3 regions of the Bradyrhizobium elkanii USDA 76 genome follow, and region 1 is predicted to be linked to each of the others. Evidence: predicted binding sites of a transcription regulator. Region 1 holds the regulator's gene; each other region holds the start of a gene.
The links. Region 1 encodes HrcA, which represses chaperone genes, less so after heat shock. Its sites were predicted from a motif close to GTTAGCACTCNCNNNNNGNGAGTGCTAAC; they were not measured.

Region 1 (6,546 bases):
GTCATGACGAAATTGGCGTCGGTGTCGGCCTCGGAATCCTCGGCATAGTCGAGATCGAGCACCGGCGTGCCCTGGTAGATGCCGCAGGAGATCGCCGCCACGTTGTCGCGCAACACATTGGTCTTCAGCATGTTGCGGGTCTTCATCCAGTTGATGCAGTCGGCCAGCGCCACCCAGGCACCGGTGATCGAGGCGGTGCGGGTGCCGCCGTCGGCCTGGATGACGTCGCAATCGACCGTGATCTGACGCTCGCCGAGCGCCTCGAGATCGACGGCCGCGCGCAGCGAGCGGCCGATCAGCCGCTGGATCTCGACCGTCCGGCCGCCCTGTTTGCCGGCCGAGGCCTCGCGACGGGTGCGTTCCAGGGTGGCACGCGGCAGCATGCCGTATTCGGCGGTGACCCAGCCGCGGCCCTGGCCCTTCAGCCACGGCGGCAACCGCTCTTCCAGCGTGGCGGTCACCAGCACATGGGTGTCGCCGAACTTCACCATGCAGGAACCCTCGGCATATTTGACGACGCCGCGTTCCAGCGACACGGGACGCAGTTCATCGGGTGCACGGCGGCTTGGCCGCATGAAATCCTCCAGAAATCCGAGAAAATTGGCTGGCCGTGCTTGTAGGAGCGGGAAGGGGCAGCGGCAAGGGTTTTCGGCCCCGGTATGGTCCGGTACGAGGGGACCGAATGCATGCTTGTCATCGGCCTCCCGGATCGACAAATTATGCAGTAATTGTGAGGGACTGGAGTGTGACTCACCACGATCCGATTGGCCTGATTGCGCCGCATGCCGGGCTCGCCCAGCTCAACGAGCGTTCGCGCGACATTTTTCGTCAAATCGTCGAAAGCTATCTCGCGACCGGCGAGCCGGTCGGTTCGCGCAACATCTCGCGCCTGATCGCATTACCGCTGTCGCCGGCCTCGGTCCGCAACGTGATGTCGGATCTCGAGCAGCTCGGCCTGATCTATGCGCCGCATACCTCCGCCGGCCGGTTACCCACCGAACTCGGGCTGCGCTTCTTCGTCGATGCGCTGATGCAGGTCGGCGACCTCACCGAGGCCGAGCGTCAATCGATCCAGACCCAGCTTGCTGCCGTCGGCCGCGCGCAATCCGTCGAGGCCGCGCTCGGCGAAGCCTTGACGCGGCTGTCGGGGCTGACCCGTGCCGCGGCGGTGGTGCTGACGCAAAAGTCGAATGCGCGGCTGAAGCACATCGAGTTCGTGCGGCTGGAGCCGGAGAAGGCGCTGGTCGTGCTGGTCGGCGAAGACGGCCAGGTCGAAAACCGCGTGCTGGCGCTGCCGCCGGGTGTTCCATCCTCGGCCCTCACCGAGGCGACCAACTTCCTCAATGCGCGGATCCGCGGCCGGACGCTGGCTGAAGCGCGGCTCGAGCTCGAGACGGCATTGACGCAAAACCGCGCCGAGCTCGATCAGCTCACGCAAAAAGTGGTCGCGGCGGGCATCGCGAGCTGGTCCGGCGGCGAGAACGAGGACCGTCAGCTGATCGTGCGCGGTCACGCCAATCTGCTCGAGGACCTGCATGCGCTCGACGATCTCGAGCGCATCAAGTCGCTGTTCGACGATCTCGAAACCAAGCGCGGCGTGATCGATCTGCTCGGCCGCGCCGAACGCGGCGAGGGTGTGCGGATCTTCATCGGCTCGGAGAACAAGCTGTTCTCACTGTCGGGTTCCTCGACCATCATCGCGCCCTACGGCGACGCCCAGGGCCGGATCGTGGGCGTCCTCGGTGTGATCGGACCGACGCGGCTGAACTATGCGCGGGTGATCCCGACCGTCGATTATGCCGCGCGCATCGTCAGCAAGATGCTGGGCGGCTGACCGGAGGGCGATTTCGCTTTCATTTGACGGGTTTTCTTCACCCAGGCCGGAGATCCCAGTTCCCGAGACCGGTATGTTGCGCTTGATTTTCGCCGCCCAAAGCACGATATCCCGGCAAGCAATCCCCAAGATTTGAACCGACGCGAGTTTTCGAGAAGGCAAGCCATGACCGATCCGAACCGGGCCAATGACAACACCGAGAATTCGGCGCCGACGGGTGAGCCCGTGGTCTCGAAGCCCTACATCATGCCTGACGAGCCCGAGGCCGGATCGGCAGAGGCGCTGACCAAGGAACTCGCCGAGGCGCGCGACCGGACGCTGCGCACGCTGGCCGAGATGGAGAATCTCCGTCAGCGCACCCGCCGCGAGGTCGCCGACGCCAAGACCTACGGCATCACCGGCTTTGCCCGCGACGTGCTCGACATCGCCGACAACCTGCAGCGTGCGCTCGATGCGGTGCCGGCCGAGACCAAGGAAGCCGCCGATCCCGGCCTGAAGGCGCTGATCGAAGGCGTCGAGCTGACCGAACGTTCGCTGCTCAACGCGCTGGAGAAGAACGGCGTCAAGAAGTTCGACCCGATCGGCGAGAAGTTCGATCCGAACTTCCAGCAGGCGATGTTCGAGGTGCCTGATCCGTCGGTGCCGTCGGGCACCGTGGTGCAGGTCGTGCAGGCCGGCTACATGATCGGCGAGCGCATCCTGCGTCCGGCCCTGGTCGGCGTCTCGAAGGGCGGCGCCAAGGCCGCCCCGAGCGCCGACATCACCGCCTGATCTGTCCGCTCCCGGCTGCCCGTTTGTGAGCTCGCGGATTGCGCGGGCTCACGGTCGCGGCTTTTCGTGTGCCTTCGGCCAATAGGTGCCGAAGCTCCAGAGATTTCCTTCCGGATCGCGGCAGGCGAAGTCGCGGCTGCCATAGTCGGTGTCGCGCAGCTCCATCTCGATCTTTGCGCCGACAGCCTTGACCTTCGCGTGCAGCGCGTCGGGATCGTCGACGGCGATATAGATCGAGTCCGTGCGGCGGTTGTCGAGGTCGCCGACCAGCCTGCCATATGCATCGTCACGGCCCTGGCCCAGCATCAGCATCGAGGAACCATAGGCGAGCTCGGCGTGATGGATCACGCCGCCATCGCGGTAGACGACGTGTTCGGTGAACCCAAGCACCGTCGTAAGCCAATTGGTCATCGCCTCGGCGTCCTTGCAGCGCAGGGTCGGGTAGATGCGGGGCGGTTCGATGTCGTGCGTCATGGTCGCTCACCTCCTTGGCTGACGGCGCCATCCTGCACGAGGCAGCGCGGCGTCGGCTTGAAGGTTTGTTACCAGTCCGCCAGCCCATCGCCGGCGTGAACCAGCCGGCGGTCGGTCAGCGCCTGGCGGCGCGCCCAGGCGGTTGGCGGTTCGCCTGCGAATTCGACGAACTCGCGGGCGAGATGGGCCTGGTCGGCATAGCCGCTTTCCACCGCGATCCCCGCCCAGCCAAGCGCGGCTTGGCTTTGTGCCAGCTGGCTCGCCCGGTGAAACCGCATCATGCGCGCCAGCGATTTGGGGGCGAGGCCGAGCTCGGACCGAAACCGGCTGGCCAGATGCTTGCGGCTCCAGCCGATCTCGTCGGCCAGTGCCGTGATGCTGATAGCGCCGGCCGAACGCGCCAGCTTTCGATAGGCGAACGCGACTTCGGGAGATGGCATGCGGCCGGCGCGGCGCAGCACGAACGCCTCGAGCAGGTCGAAGCGGCGCTGCCAGCACGTCACGGCGCCGAGCTGCTCGCGCAGACGACGGCCATCATGGCCCAGCACATCGTCGATATCGACCATGCGCCCGACCAGGTCGGTCACGGCGCCGCCGAAGAAGCTGTAGGCGCCGAGCGGGGTGAAATCGACCTGTACGCAGGCGGCGCGGCCGTCGGACTCGATGTAAACCGGCCCGGCATGCAGGCCGGCGGCGAAGCTGAGCTGACGATCGGCCGCGCCGGGCTCGCGCGACAGCGCGATCAGGAACGGCGAGCCGAAACTGATGATCAGCGGGACGATCAGCGGCGCGGTCTGCCGTTGTGCGAACCGGCCCGTCGCGGTCTCGCGATAACCGGTGATCCGGACGATCAGGCCCGCCAGGCGCGGCGATGGCAGGCGCTGCGCGAGATCGAATGCCAGGGGTGACGCAGACGCGGCCATGCGGATCTCGCGAGGCTGCGTCTTACGCGATGTCCGAGGACTGGATGCGCTTGACGCCGGCCTTGGCCATGTCGTCCCAGGCCTTGGCGAGCGATCCCTGGGTGTCGATGCCGCGGCAGGCATCTTCCACCACATAGGTCTCGAAGCCGGCCTTGCGCGCATCGAGCGCGGTCCATGCGACGCAGAAGTCGGTGGCCAGCCCGGCCACGAAAACCCGTTCGACGTTGCGCGCCTTCAGATAGGCGGCGAGCCCGGTGGTGGTCTTGCCGTCGGCCTCGGTGAAGGCGGAGTAGCTGTCGACGTCCTTGTGAAAACCCTTGCGGATGATCAGCTCGGCCTGCGGGATCGCGAGATCCTTCGACAGCGAAGCGCCATCGGTACCCTGGACGCAGTGGTCGGGCCACAGCACCTGCTTGCCATAGGCAAGGTCGACGGTCTCGAACGGCTTCTTGCCGGAATGGGTCGAGGCAAAGGAGATGTGTCCGGGCGTGTGCCAGTCCTGCGTCATCACCACATTGGCAAAGCTCCTGGCGATCCGGTTGATCACCGGCACCACCTGCTCGCCGTCCTTCACCGCGAGGCTGCCGCCGGGCAGGAAGCAGTTCTGGACGTCGATCACGAGCAGCGCGGAGCTATCGTCGGGCTTGATCGCAGCCGCCCAGAGATGTTTTGGAACCAGCGCGGCAAGCGCCAGCGTACCGAGTCCTGCAACGACCTGTCGTCGATCCAACATCGCGCCCCTCCTCGCTCCGATAACCGTGCGAGGAGGCTAGTTCCGTTCGTGGAGCTGCGAAAGTCCGATTTTTCGGCGGGCCTGTCAGCCGCGCGGCTGGATGCCGTCGCGCACCGCGCGGAAGCGCGGGAAGGCCTTCTCCCAATCGGTGCGCGGGGAGCTGCCGATGATGCGCATCGATGTTTGCGCGCCGAACCGCAGCCACTGCACGATGGTCACCGGGGTGTTGTCCTTGCCGCTGACCGCGTCGATCCGCGTCTCGAAGCCGGGCTGGCCGTCGATCCGGATCGGTTCGGACATGGTGATCCGCCCGTCGCGCACGCCGGGGATCGTGGTGGCGATCTGCTGCGCGAAGCGGCCGCGATCATCCGGTGTGGCCGGGGCCGAGCCGATGATGCCAAGCAGCATGAAGGGCTTGGTCTCAAGGCCCCTGTCGTCGCCGTCGGCCATCAGCAGCGCCGCGCCCGGCGCCAGCATGCGGACATTCTTGAAGCTGCTGAGCTCGGTGACCTTGAACGGCATCATGCCGAGCTGTTCGTCGACCGGCACCTCGTTGCGGATCTGGGCGGTGGCGAACATCTGCCGCACGGCGTCGTCGGTGTAGATCTTGCTCGCGTTCTCCGGCACCTGCACCGCGACATAGCCTGAGAAGGTCGGTCCCGGCAGGATCATCGAATAGCGCCGCACATTGGTGGTGCCGTCACGCGCGCTCTCCACGGTGTAATAGGCAAGGCCGGCCGGCGTCTCGAGGCTCTCCGGCTTGATGTTTCCGCTACCGGCCGGGTTGGCCTTGAAGGCGCTCACGACCTCGTTGTAGGCGTCCGCGGGCAGATCGGCGATCAAGACCTTCACGCCCTGGTCCTCGGTCTCGAAGCCGATGAACGACTTGGCGCGGTTGAGACCCACCAGCGGCTTCATCCCGACATGCGCGCCCGGCGGAAACACCACGTCGGCGGCAAAGCCACGACAGGTGGCAGCAAGCAGCAAGGCAACCGCAACGAGAAGTCGAAAAGGCGTCATGGGGATCTACCGGTTTTGCTTGGTGGCCGCGCAACGGGGCCGGTGCAGGGCTGGATGGCCTCTTTCAGTCGGACCGCTTTTAGCGGTTTTGATGACCCTGCAACAGGCCACCAAAGCCCCGCTCCGGGCCTGCAGGCCCGATTCCATGGGCTTTTCGTCCCGATTGGCTGGCACTTTCCAGTTTCCCGACGTTTCCGACGATCGGCCGCCAGCGGCCAAACAGCGCGCCCTCGGCCTGTGCGCCGCTCCCGCATACGACGTTTGTGAGTATTCACTCAACAGCGCGGACGTCGTGTAGCGGATGTTCGCGGTCGACGGCGGGCGGCATCATTGCCGATTTGTTAACTTGGACCGGGCTTGAACCGGCGCTGCAGCCGGGCTGACACAATCTTTCAAACGTCAGTCTTTTCAGGCCTCAACGTTGCGTCCAGTCCTTGCGGGCAGGACCCTCTCTCCTATATCAGGCTCACCGTCGCAATATCGCGAGTATGTGAACGTCTGGGGGTTCGGTACGGAGCGCCGTCAGGGCCCAACCAACCTGCCGTAGCAAAGAGGATATCAAAACCATGGGTAAGGTCATTGGGATCGACCTCGGCACCACGAATTCGTGCGTCGCCGTAATGGATGGCAAGAACGCCAAGGTGATCGAGAATGCCGAGGGTATGCGGACGACGCCGTCGATCGTTGCCTTCACTGACGATGGCGAGCGCCTCGTCGGCCAGCCGGCGAAGCGCCAGGCGGTGACCAATCCCGAGCGTACGTTCTTTGCGGTGAAGCGCCTCATTGGCCGC
Region 2 (6,546 bases), 1.8 Mb from region 1:
ATGATCGTCGGCCGCCTGCCCGAAGCAATCGGTCCGTTCGAGAGCGGCTCGCCCTACCGCGCCAACGAGGCCGCAGCGTTGCGCTGGGTTCACGCGACCCTCGTCGACACCGCTCTGGCCGTCCATGACCTGATCCTGCCTCCGTTCACGGTCGAAGAGCGCGAGCGCTATTGGGCCGAGAGCCGGCTGTTTGGGGCATTGTTCGGGCTGACGTCGAGCGACTTGCCGGCGGATTGGGACGCGTTCGCCGCCTACACCGCGGCGATAATGCAATCGGATACATTGTCCGTCAGCACCGCCGCGCGCGAGGTGGCCCGACAGATCTTCGCCGGCGGGCGACCATGGTTGCGGCCGCCGCGCTGGTATCAAACCCTGAGTGCCGAGCTGCTACCGGACCGGTTGCGCACCGGCTTTGGATTTGCCTGTGACGAGCGCGACAGGAAGGCCGCAGAGCGTGCCGTTGCACGAATACGTCGCATCTATCCCAAAATACCGACCCAGCTTCGCTACGTCGGCCCCTACCAGGAAGCTCGAGCACGACTGCAGGGAACGCCGCAGCTGGGCTGGACAACCCGGTGTCTGAACAGGGCATGGATAGGACGCCCTAGGTTGGAAGAGCGCTGGAACAGGTGACGCAGTCCGGGACAACCGCGGACGTAGCGGCGATCCCTTTATACCGCGCTCGCGGTCCTGCACGACCGGACCAGGAACTCGAGTTCGGCGGAACGCGGCTGGACGGGCCGACGCTGCCCCACCTGCCTATGTTGTCACCTTCCGCAACAGAACCGGCCATGCCGGTCGACGTCGCCGTTTCAGGGTCAACTTTTACGTCGACGGGACGGAGGAACAGGCTGCATTGTTTTATGAGTTCTTGGTCGAAAGACACGTCCCTGCCGACCACTTGCTCCGGTCGATCGACAAGTTTGTGAACTCCCGCCGCCTCTTAGGCCTCCCCTACGACCGAGGAGCGTCGCTTCAAAGAATGCGTCGTTTGCACCAATGAATCGGCCTCCCGGCTGTCGCCTCGGGTCACGAGCGGCGGTAGAGGACCGCACACGGAGAAGTCCGGTCCTCTCGCGACAACCGAAACGCGAAAGACTTACGCATCAGATTCTATCTTCACCAAAACTTCCCCGGCGATGATTTCGGGGTCTCCAAGATTAAGGTCATGCAGGCTTGCTTGAACGAAATCCAGCACTTTATCGTTCGCAGCATTGGCGCTTTCGCGGTCCTCGAATATCATCACAGCGACACCGACGCCATCGCCCCCATCCAATACGTAATAAGATCTGAATCCGTGCGATTCCCTTAGGATCTGACCGATCCCGCTTTTGGCGCGGCGAGCAGCATCCGCAACCGAACGAACCTTGGTGTACGTTCGAATGAAGATGTACATCAGCCACCCATGCGTCTCAGTCCCAACCGGCGCATCAAAGCATATTGGGCCTATGCTGGGCTAGGACCTACTTCCGCGTTGGTGCGTCGATTTAGTATGCCCGCAGCCACGTCCGATCCTGCCCAAAACAGCCCCGGCAAAGTGAGGGGCACGGTTCAGACACCAAGGGCGAACAGGCGACATGGTCCAAGCTCTTGCGCCGGAGTGTCACAGACTTATGTGAGAAGCGGTGAGCACTCGCTTATTGCGACTGCCAATCCAACAATAATCACAAAAGCCAAGGAGGATCGCATGAATTTCCGTCCGCTTCACGACCGCGTCGTGGTCAAGCGTATCGACGCCGAAGAGAAGACTGCTGGCGGCATCATCATTCCCGACACAGCCAAGGAAAAGCCCTCGCAGGGCGAAGTCGTCGCGGTTGGCCCAGGCGGCCGTGACGAGACCGGTAAGCTGATTCCGATCGACGTGGAGGTCGGCGATCGCGTGCTGTTCGGAAAGTGGTCAGGCACCGAGGTCAAGGTCGACGGTCAGGAGCTGTTGATCATGAAGGAGAGCGACATCATGGGTGTTCTCACCGATGTGTTTTCCAAGAAGAAAGCCGCCTAGTCCAGCGCTCGCCACCACTCCCCCTGACGAACGCCTTGCCGGGCGCGTCGAAGGAAGGATGAGAAATTAAACTGAGGAAGTTCGATTATGTCAGCCAAGGAAGTCAAGTTCGGCGTAGAAGCGCGAGACCGCATGTTGCGCGGCGTCGACATTCTCGCCAACGCCGTGCAGGTCACCCTCGGTCCGAAGGGCCGCAACGTGGTGCTCGAGAAGTCGTTCGGCGCGCCCCGCATCACCAAGGACGGCGTCGCCGTCGCCAAGGAGGTGGAGCTCGAGGAGAAGTTCGAGAACATGGGCGCCCAGATGGTGCGCGAAGTCGCAGCCAAGGCGGCGGATGCTGCCGGTGACGGCACCACCACCGCGACCGTGCTTGCGGCTGCTATCGTGCGCGAAGGCGCCAAGTCGGTCGCCGCCGGCATGAACCCGATGGACCTGAAGCGCGGTATCGATCTCGCGGTCGAAGCCGTCGTTGCGGACCTCCAGAAGAACTCGAAGAAGGTCACCTCGAACGAGGAGATCGCCCAGGTCGGCACCATTTCGGCCAACGGCGATGCCGAGATCGGCAAGTTCCTCGCCGACGCCATGAAGAAGGTCGGCAACGAGGGCGTGATCACGGTCGAGGAAGCCAAGTCGCTCGAGACCGAGCTCGACGTCGTCGAGGGCATGCAGTTCGACCGCGGCTACATCTCGCCCTACTTCGTCACCAACGCCGACAAGATGCGCGTTGAGATGGACGACGCCTACATCCTCATCAACGAGAAGAAGCTCTCGTCGCTGAACGAGCTGCTGCCGCGGCTCGAGGCCGTGGTGCAGACCGGCAAGCCGCTGGTCATCGTCGCCGAAGACGTCGAAGGCGAAGCCCTCGCCACCCTCGTCGTCAACCGCCTGCGTGGCGGCCTGAAGGTCGCGGCCGTCAAGGCTCCGGGCTTCGGCGATCGCCGCAAGGCCATGCTGCAGGACATCGCGATCCTGACCGGCGGCCAGGCCATCTCGGAAGACCTCGGCATCAAGCTCGAGAACGTCACGCTGCAGATGCTCGGCCGCGCCAAGAAGGTGATGATCGACAAGGAGAACACCACGATCGTCAACGGAAGTGGCAAGAAGGCCGACATCGACGCCCGCATAGCCCAGATCAAGGCGCAGATCGAGGAGACCACCTCGGACTACGACCGTGAGAAGCTGCAGGAGCGCCTCGCCAAGCTCGCAGGCGGCGTCGCGGTGATCCGCGTCGGCGGCGCGACCGAGGTCGAGGTGAAGGAGCGCAAGGATCGCGTTGATGACGCGATGCACGCGACCCGCGCGGCCGTCGAGGAAGGCATCCTGCCGGGCGGTGGGGTCGCCCTGCTCCGGGCCTCCGAGCACCTCAAGGGCATCCGCACCAAGAACGACGACCAGAAGACCGGCGTCGAGATCGTGCGCAAGGCGCTGTCGGCTCCGGCCCGCCAAATCGCGATCAACGCGGGCGAGGATGGTTCCGTCATCGTCGGCAAGATCTTGGAGAAGGATCAGTACGCGTTCGGCTTCGACAGTCAGACCGGCGAGTACGTCAATCTCGTCAGCAAGGGCATCATCGATCCGACCAAGGTCGTACGCACCGCGATCCAGAACGCCGCCTCGGTTGCCGCGCTCCTGATCACCACGGAAGCGATGGTTGCCGAACTGCCGAAGAAGAACGCCGGCGGCCCCGCGATGCCTCCGGGCGGCGGTATGGGCGGCATGGACTTCTAAAGTCCGCGCTCAAGCGATCCAAGAAATGCAAAACCCCGGCAGCGATGCCAGGGTTTTTGTTTGCGCGCAAACTGCCTGGTAGCGCAGCCAATGCCGATGATACTTCGCACAACCTCACGCCGATACAGGAGCCTTCCGCTGCTCACAGCACGCACGTTATGCACAACACTCTCCATAAATATACGTTGGCTTGATTTGACAATTTCAAGAAATTCTCCGCGAGAGTCGCAAACCGAACCGACAGTGGCGCCTTCGTCCCGCAGAATAGTGTCGGGGCGGGATCGAAGCTCACCCAAAACTCAGAATCTAACACGGAGCGTCAGCGCTGTCGTGACGCATGCAAGCGTTGCGAGCGATGCTTTCGCGCGAGAAGGGGACTGCGCCTTGAGTGAAAGTGAAATGAAAGTCACGGTGAACGGCACGAACATCTTCGGAATGCCGTTGTTGGGTTTCTCGAAGATCGCATTGCCCGGAGTGGTCGGCGATCTAGCTGTGGAGAGCTTTGCTCGAGCGCGCACAGCCTCTAAACAGATGACCGAGGCGTTGAGCGAAACGTACTCGCGCAACGCGGGCGTCGCGACCGATTACGGGCTCAAGGTGCTCGAAATCTCTCACGCCAATACCGCCTTCGCGTTCGATTTGTTCGCCCATCTGCTTGGCAGCGGATCGGCGTCCGAGGTCTTGACCTTGTCCACCGAGCGAGCCCGCAAGGCCTTCGACCAGAACAAGGAATTGTGGGAGCTCGGCCAGAGGGTTACGACAGACATGCGCGGGCAAGTCAAGAAGCACGTCGACAGGGCTCTCCATCACGCCGCCTGAGGAAGGACGGCAGGCCGGCCGGCACAGGAGGCTTACGGCTCTACACCAGCTCTAAACCTTGATATAGTTGAACATGAGGTCGGTTGATCGCTACAACTGTTTTCGCGTCTTCCTTGACCCCACTTGGCTGACGCACCTTCCAAGTTGACGGCCCTGGCCCGCCCCGCCGGGGCCGTTTTCTTTGAGTCCGTCCAGGCGCGACAGCGGCAAAAAAGCCGTGCGACGCGCCCGCGATGTTCAGCTCCATTCCGCGTATCGCCAGCGCGACATCGAATTGGGTGGCGTGGTGATCGCGAAGAATTTCGCCAGCGCGAACCGGACGACGTGGCCGAAGTGGTGCGTGGCGACGGTCCTGCGGGCGCTGCGCACCGCTGTGAGGCTCGCGGCGAACAACGCGCGCAACTTCCCGCCAATCTGCCCCTTCAGCATCGGCGTCGAGTAGGCGAGCGGCCTGCTGTGTAGAGAGCACGACAGGGCCGCCGCCAAGGCAGCAGCGCCGAGGGCAATGGCACTGCGAAGTCCACTTAGCCTGCAAGAAATAAATATACGCGGAATCGACAGCTCAAAGGTCGATCTTGATAGCGCAGGCGTATCGTTGGAGCTTCTCAGAGAAGACTCGGTCCCGTTGAGCCAGATGGATCTACGTACGATCTGTACCGCATTTGCTTGAGATGATACTGCAGGATCTGATAGCCATCATACAAGTCGTGTTCGCGCGAGGTATTTCGTGCATATCTAGCATCTTCCGACGTCTCGCGGCCGATCTTTTCAAGCGGATGATGCGAAGATGAAAGAAGTACCCGCACCTCACATTCAGTATGACGAGCAAGCCACCGGGCAAGAAGAGCAATTCGAGAAGGCCTTTGCTATTTGTAAGAGGTCTTGAAGAGGCGACGTCATCCAACATCAACCGATTCGACTCCCATAGGGAGCATTGGTCCACCCGCGGCTCGATGAGGCACTCAAACGTCGGCTGCGGGAAATTTACCGCACGCCTGATCCGGTGGCATTGCTGGCACAGACGCGGGATGCTCAAAATGAGCCGCGCAAGCGCGTTGATCAGCGGGCTGGAAAGCTAACGATGGCTGTCGCGCCGGTGCAAAGCGACTTGGCGGGCTTTGCCCGCGAGCTCGGCGATGTTGGAAACAGGGTGAGCAGCGGGGTATTCATCGGCGCCGCTACGTGCGGCGCAAACCTGTGCCACGTCGGCCATCGATGCTCGACCCCTACATTCCCATCATTGAGGAATGGCTCACCGCGGCTCCGCACTTGTCCGCGGTCGATCTTCTCACCCGCCTGCAAGCGCATGCGCCCGGTCGGTTCGGCCGCCATCAGCGGCGTACGGTGCAGCGATTGGTGAAGAACTGGCGATCAAATTCCGCTCGACAGCTCATCAGCAGCACAGAGATCAAACTATCGGTCCAAGCTTCGTCTCTTACTATCTAATGCCGACAGGTTCTTTCGCCGAATCACCGCAAGCCGCTCGCTCCGGGCGATCTGGAGGGCGCGCTTCGCGAGCGGCTTGCTCCGACTCGCGTCACGCGATCCAGAAGACACCAGGGTGCGCTTCGGTAACATTCTCATCTAAGGCAATATGAGGGAGCAGTTCCGGATGGCGTTTGACACTCCGGCTTTGCTTTTGGAAGGCACTCTGGGCTACGCAAGATCGGTGATTACGAGGAGGCGCAACCTCCGCGAAATGAAATCTAAAACGCGAACGGCACCTCTTCTAGGATGCCGAGGCTAGTTACGCGGCGATCAGGGATTGAAGTGTGCAACAAATCGATTCTTACAATCGATCGAGTGCAACATACCGATATCGGCGCCGTGCATGCCAGTGGCGGAAGGCTACGCCTCCCTTGTGGGGAGCTGCAGGCGCTTGCAGTGCTGTGACCCAACTGTCGAAGAGCGTCGGTACGGTAAATCCATACGCCACGTTCTGGAAACCGGGGGCGGGACGACCGCCTCCGGTGACCCGGTGCCGGTGGCAAGAGTTC
Region 3 (6,546 bases), 1.8 Mb from region 1:
AGGCGGGCAACGGCCCGTGACAGTTTTTTAGGATATCCCGCTCGGCCTTCAGCTTGGCGACCTCACGGCGCAACCGCTCGATCTCGTGCTGCTCGGGCTTCATCTGCCCATGACCGGGAAAGGCCTGTACCGGATCGGCGCCAAGCTCCTTCACCCACTTGCGCAGAACATTCTCATGAACATCCAGGTCCCGGCCGGCTTGCGCCACCGATACCCCGCGCTCCCGCACCAGCTTAACCGCCTCGACCTTGAACTCGCGACTGAACTTCCGTCTCTTCATCGCCCACCTCCGGCTTCATGAAACACCTGATCTCGGTGTCCATCAAACCGGCAGCAGCTCAAATCTCAGATTGGCGGTTTTGGCTCATCATGATGATGGGCGCTGCGTAAGCCGCCTGGAAGGAAAGAACCAAGTTCAGCAAAATGAAGGGAAAAGGGTCCCAATGTCTGATGAATGCTATCATGTTCAGCATGATCCAAATGCCAAGAAGGACGCTTTGGATGATGATGAAGCACCAAGAACCAACTGTTTCAGCGACCCGGTCAGCAAGCATCGCGCCCGGCGTCAGTGCGAGCTTGGGTAAGTTGCGGGCTGGCTTTTGAGTCCGGAGTTCTCGCAGCCGCTCCTGGTCTTCTGGACTGAGGTGGACTTTATGGGTTTGCTCATTGGTCATTTGTTGCATCCACAGTTGAGAAGGGTCTACGGGCCACGGGAGGAAGCTAGTACTACCATCGACGGTTGTTGCCTGATCTCTGTTGCCGAAAATCCGTGAATCTGAATCAGGCGGGCAGTAGCTACAAAGGCGACGAGGCGTCCTGCGCTGGCCGCGACGCCGGGTTCGCAAGGCCGCGTCGGCCAGCAGAGGAAGGAGTGATCCGGATGACTATACCAGCGAAAGCCGAGGCGCCGCCGCCGACCGTCTTCGTTTTGGAGATCGACGGTCAGCCCATTCTGGCGTTCAGAGCTGCTCGTCAGGCCAGAGAACTCGGCAAGGAGCACTGGCTGCAAGACGATTTGAAGCGAATGATGATCGGACACAGGCCGCTTTGGAATGGGAAGTCGCCGATCAGGGTGCGTCGCGCCAAGCCAGAAGAAGAAGTGTACTACGTTGACGCGAAAACGGAGAATGCTGCAGGCGATTCGCCTTTGGTCTTTCTGGTTCGGCGGGACGATCAAGCGGATGCAGGTAGTCCCGTCACCCGTGGATCATTTCCGCCCCGGAGATGATTTCGAAGTAACACCTTATCGGCGGACTGGGGCGGCCTCGTTGACAAACGAGATTATCGCGACCTGCTGCACCGATGCCACGTCCCGAACGACATCCACAGTTAGCTGCTGAGTGCTCCGAGGAAACTCTCGCGCCACGCCGCAATGCTATTGCGGCGTAGCACCACCATCATGGCCCGCCAACGCTCGCATCGCTCCCCAAGTGGCATCCCCAGCGCTGTCTGCAATGCTTCGGCGACGGCGTCGGGGTCATACGGGTTGGCGATCACGGCAGCGTCGAGTTCGTAGGCCGCGCCGGCAAAGGGCGAGAGAACGAGCACGCCAGGGTCATCGGGGTTCTGTGCAGCGACATACTCCTTGGCAACCAGGTTCATTCCGTCGCGCAACGGAGTGACAAGAGCGACGCGGCTGAGCCGAAAGAAGCCAGCGAGCGAGCGCTGCGAGAAGCTCCTGTTCAAATACTGGATCGGCGCCCAATCGAGTTCCGCGTAGCGACCGGCCACGTCGCCCGCCAGCGCACCAAGCCTCTGTCGCAGCGCACGGTATTCAGGAACGTCGCTGCGCGTTGCGGTGGCGATCTGCAGGAAGCGGACGTGGTTGCGGTACGCGGGATAGCCGTCGAGAAAGGCGGCGAACGCTTTGAACCGGTGCTCGAGTCCCTTGCTGTAATCGAGCCGGTCAACCCCAATGATGAGCTTGCGCCCGCGCAGGCTCTCCTGCAGCCGGCGTGCCGTGCGAGATTTCACAGCGCCACTGGCCATCTCGGCGATGGCTTCAGTATCGATACCAATCGGGAAGGCGCCGGCGCGTAGATCCCGATCGAAAGCGTGAACGTGGCCATCGGACGAAATCGTGCCTCCTGCACGGCGAAGGATGGCGTCATGGAAGGCGGTCAAATCCTCCACCGTCTGGAAGCCGACGAGATCGTAAGCGCACAGTGATTTCAGCAGGTCGCCGTAGTGAGGAAGGGTCGCCAGCACCCCCAAAGACGGAAACGGCGTATGCAAGAAAAACCCGATCCGCTGTGTGGCGCCGGCGCGGCGAAGTTCCTCGGCCATCGGGATCAGATGGTAGTCATGCACCCAGACGAGGTCACTCGGGCTGAGCAGGGGCGCGAGGGCGTCGGCGAGCACGGCGTTCACCCGTCGATAGGCGGCCAAGTCCCGGCGGGTAAAGTTCATGAGGTCAAGGCGATAGTGGAATAAGGGCCACAGTGCCGCGTTGGAGAAGCCGCTATAGTAGCCGTCATGGTCCGCGCGGGTAAGATCGACGGTAGCGTACGTCACTCTCTCGGTCTCAAAAACGTTCGGCTCTGGTGTTGTTTCTCCAAGCTTGCCACTCCACCCGAACCATAAGCCTCCAGCCTGATGCAGAGCGTCGACGAGGCCGGTCACGAGCCCGCCGCTGCGCTGCGCAGCTTCTGCCGGCAAGGCGACACGGTTGGAGACGATGACCAAGCGGCTCAAGCGGGTTCCCTCCGCACTGTCAGGGTTGCGTCGACCCGAGCCGTCAAAAGATCTCGGCGAACACGGCAACGCAATGATCGGCGGTGACATCCGCCGGAGCCCACATCGGTCCTCGCGCGAAAATCCACAATTCCTTCTACCGGAACTGACGGTCCCGTCATCAGGCAATCTGGGCGGGCGTTACCTGTAAAACATATAGATCTTCCCGCAGTAAATATAGGATACTCTGCCGACGATCTGGATTGTTGGGCGCTGTCTAAAGCTGATCTTCGCCAGGATTTCGACGGCAGACGCCCCGGGTGTGCCTCTCGATCTCAGCCAGTGCGGCGTCGAGCGAGGCGTGCGGCCCTTGCTGTATGCCGGCCATAGTTTCCGATGCGTGGCCCTCCGGGTGGATCATGAACTGACGTGGAGCGCTTGCCGTGATGCGCCCCATCGAGCGGCCGAGCAGGTCCGTCAGCTGCCAAACCGTGCCTCCCTCTGCCGGTGTAACGATCACATCCATGGTGAACCTTGAGTCTGTACGCCGCGCGAACAAACCGTTGCAATAACCGATGGGCGAACTACCGAGTTCCCCGGCCGCGGCATTCTCGGTACTGGAAGGATTGGCGCTTCGGATCGCCCCGCGATCGAGCGAATGGCGCTTAATGCCGATATATGCGACTATATCGAATGGTCAAAAAGAAAGGTCGAAGGCCAACGTCGGGAGAAGAAATGGCAACCGCTCTCGACCGTTGGGACGAGGAAGGCGGAGCGCAGGAGTTGGCGTGGCCTTTACCCTATGAAGCCAGCGATTTGCGCGATGTGGAGCGCAGAGTCCTGGAATGTCTGGGTGCCGCCCTTGTCAGCGAATGGAATGATCTGCCTACTGACGTCCAGCGCAGGCTCTTCGAGCACGCGGCCTCGGGCAAATCGCACGACGCCACCGTGTTGAAGACGCGGATCGCCCGTTTCCTGCATGATCATAAAGGTGCTTCGGGTGGGCGCTAACACGACTTTGGCAGATTTGTTCACGCCTTGCTCTTCGCTGACCTGTGTTCTGCAGTACCCGTATCGCGGATCTGATGGCTGAAGAATGAGAGCGACGATGGCGGGACGCGCGGCTGGCAGGTTGGGCTGAGGTGGTGGCCGTCGTTTCATTTTTGCGCCCCGTCTTGGCAATGCGGAAGTACTGCAAGAAGGCGTAAGCAACCATCGTCATAAGAGCGTGACGATGAAGACCGTGCCAGAACCGTCCCATCGCGCCATGACGGTTGTAGCCAACCGCTGCAAGTCTATCTCGGCTGGTAGATTTGCGAGATAGCATTTCTTCTCTCCGAGTCGCGATGCTTGCCGATCGCCAACTCGCATTTTTTCACTTGGCATCAGCAAGCATTTCGTCCGCCGGCATCTATAACAAATCCGCGATGTGTATTGCCTTGTGTTTGGTGACTTCGCAGCCATCTCATGGTAAAGAGTTAGCTAATCTCGGCACAAAGAGCACTGTAAACGGATTGCTTCACTATCGCGCCGATGCAAAGCCGTTTCTGAAGGATAGCCGATCATGACCATGCGCTCCCGACGCGAAACGGTCACCTTCAAGCATCCCTTCCGGATCAAGGGCATCGACCGCCTCCTGCCTCCGGGTGCCTACGAGGTCATCACCGATGAGGAGATGATCGAAGGATTGTCGTTCGAGGCGTTTCGCCGGGTTGCCACTATGATCACTGTGCCGGCGGCGCCGCCGCGCACTTCAACGGTGGAGAGGATTTCCATCGACCCGGTCGATTTGGCTGACGCTCAGCGCATTGATGCCGACGCGCCTCGTGAGTGACGCGCCACTCGATCTCGACAAGCACCGCTGAATGGCTGCACAAGAAGCGACCGACGTCCGGCGCATTCTGGCGCACGTCGAGAACAACGCAATGCCCCTGCGCGATGGGAAGCTTTCTTAAATCTGATGATGCGGCGTCCAACGACTTTCGCACCACACAGCTGGCCTTCACCGGATCCTTAGCCGCCGCGGTCTTGGCAGCTATTTCGTGTTGCTCTGAGCAGAATATCGTTTCGGGACGGTCTTGTACGTCCCCTTGCGGCGGCTTATGTGCTGATGAGCACTCGCTGGCCACGACTGCCATTTCGTCCAAAGCAACAACAACAAGAAAACAGGAGGACAGCATGAAATTCCGTCCGCTTCACGACCGCGTTGTGGTCAAGCGCATTGAGGCCGAAGACAAAACCGCTGGTGGCATCATCATTCCGGACACTGCCAAGGAAAAACCTTCGCAGGGCGAGATCACGGCGGTTGGCCCAGGCGGCCGCGATGAATCCGGCAGGCTGATTCCGATCGATCTCAAGGTTGGCGACCGCGTCCTGTTCGGCAAGTGGTCAGGCACCGAGGTCAAGCTCGATGGTCAGGAACTACTGATCATGAAGGAAAGCGACATTATGGGCGTTCTCACCGAGCTGCCCGCCGCCAAGAAGAAGGTCGCATAGACGCCAGCCAATTTTCCTTATCCTGAGCCGTCCCTGCAGCCCGCGTCTCGAAGGACGAGGCCTGCAAATTCAAGTCCCGCCACTTAAGGGCTCGTCCAGTCGCACGGTCCTTAGGATCTGACCAGTTGAAAACGGAGATCATTATGTCGGCCAAAGAAGTTAAGTTCGGCGTCGACGCCCGCGACAGGATGTTGCGCGGTGTTGAAATTCTCAACAATGCGGTTAAGGTCACGCTCGGGCCCAAGGGCCGGAACGTCGTGCTCGACAAGTCGTTCGGCGCCCCCCGCATCACCAAAGACGGCGTCACTGTCGCCAAGGAGATCGAGCTTGAGGACAAGTTCGAGAACATGGGCGCGCAGATGGTGCGAGAAGTTGCCTCCAAATCGGCAGATGCAGCTGGCGATGGCACCACCACCGCGACCGTGCTCGCGGCTGCGATCGTCCGTGAAGGCGCGAAGGCGGTTGCCGCCGGTATGAACCCGATGGACCTGAAGCGCGGTATCGACCTCGCGGTGGAAGCCGTGGTCGCCGATCTCGTGAAGAACTCCAAGAAGGTCACCTCGAACGAGGAGATCGCCCAGGTCGGCACCATCTCGGCCAACGGCGATGCGGAGATCGGCAAGTTCCTCTCCGACGCCATGAAGAAGGTCGGCAACGAGGGCGTCATCACGGTTGAAGAAGCCAAGTCGCTCGAGACCGAACTCGAGGTCGTCGAAGGGATGCAATTCGACCGCGGCTACATCTCGCCGTACTTCGTCACCAACGCCGACAAAATGCGCGCCGAAATGGAAGACGCCTACGTCCTCATCCACGAAAAGAAGCTATCTCAGTTGAATGAACTGCTTCCGCTGCTGGAAGCCGTCGTCCAGAGTGGCAAGCCGCTTGTGATTATCGCGGAAGACGTCGAGGGCGAAGCGCTCGCGACCCTGGTCGTGAACCGCCTCCGCGGCGGTCTGAAGGTCGCGGCCGTGAAGGCTCCGGGCTTCGGCGATCGCCGCAAGGCCATGCTGCAGGACATCGCGATCCTGACCGGCGGCCAGGCGATCTCGGAAGATCTGGGCATCAAGCTCGAGAACGTCACGCTCAACATGCTCGGTCGCGCCAAGAAGGTGATGATCGACAAGGAGAACACCACCATCGTCAGCGGCGCCGGTAAGAAGGCCGACATAGAGGCGCGGGTGGCGCAGATCAAGGCGCAGATCGAGGAGACCTCCTCGGACTATGACCGTGAAAAGCTGCAGGAGCGTCTTGCCAAACTCGCGGGCGGCGTCGCGGTGATCCGCGTCGGCGGCGCGACCGAGGTCGAGGTGAAGGAGCGCAAGGATCGCGTTGATGACGCGATGCATGCGACCCGCGCGGCCGTCGAGGAAGGCATCC

Region 2: the regulator HrcA is predicted to act here: its motif matches at 1,626-1,654, upstream of groES (co-chaperone GroES).
Region 3: the regulator HrcA is predicted to act here: its motif matches at 4,784-4,812, upstream of JEY66_RS08775 (co-chaperone GroES).

The regions. Positions count from the first base shown of each region.
Region 1 is NZ_CP066356.1:39,047-45,592, forward strand. Features, by position in the region: gene rph (ribonuclease PH) at 1-575, opposite strand, end outside; gene hrcA (heat-inducible transcriptional repressor HrcA) at 746-1,834, shown strand; gene grpE (nucleotide exchange factor GrpE) at 2,000-2,605, shown strand; gene JEY66_RS00225 (VOC family protein) at 2,654-3,079, opposite strand; gene JEY66_RS00230 (AraC family transcriptional regulator) at 3,148-4,002, opposite strand; gene pncA (bifunctional nicotinamidase/pyrazinamidase) at 4,025-4,735, opposite strand; gene JEY66_RS00240 (hypothetical protein) at 4,820-5,755, opposite strand; gene dnaK (molecular chaperone DnaK) at 6,322-6,546, shown strand, end outside.
Region 2 is NZ_CP066356.1:7,371,956-7,378,501, forward strand. Features, by position in the region: gene JEY66_RS34990 (oxygenase MpaB family protein) at 1-633, shown strand, start outside; gene JEY66_RS34995 (hypothetical protein) at 1,100-1,396, opposite strand; gene groES (co-chaperone GroES) at 1,688-2,002, shown strand; gene groL (chaperonin GroEL) at 2,090-3,730, shown strand; gene JEY66_RS35010 (phasin family protein) at 4,130-4,549, shown strand; gene JEY66_RS35015 (hypothetical protein) at 4,767-4,991, shown strand.
Region 3 is NZ_CP066356.1:1,804,846-1,811,391, forward strand. Features, by position in the region: partial or broken gene JEY66_RS08735 (transposase) at 26-280, opposite strand; gene JEY66_RS08740 (DUF1003 domain-containing protein) at 339-674, opposite strand; gene JEY66_RS08745 (hypothetical protein) at 881-1,228, shown strand; gene JEY66_RS08750 (alpha,alpha-trehalose-phosphate synthase (UDP-forming)) at 1,330-2,694, opposite strand; gene JEY66_RS08755 (hypothetical protein) at 2,951-3,199, opposite strand; gene JEY66_RS08760 (hypothetical protein) at 3,409-3,684, shown strand; partial or broken gene JEY66_RS08765 (IS701 family transposase) at 3,713-4,050, opposite strand; gene JEY66_RS08770 (hypothetical protein) at 4,238-4,507, shown strand; gene JEY66_RS08775 (co-chaperone GroES) at 4,852-5,169, shown strand; gene groL (chaperonin GroEL) at 5,313-6,546, shown strand, end outside.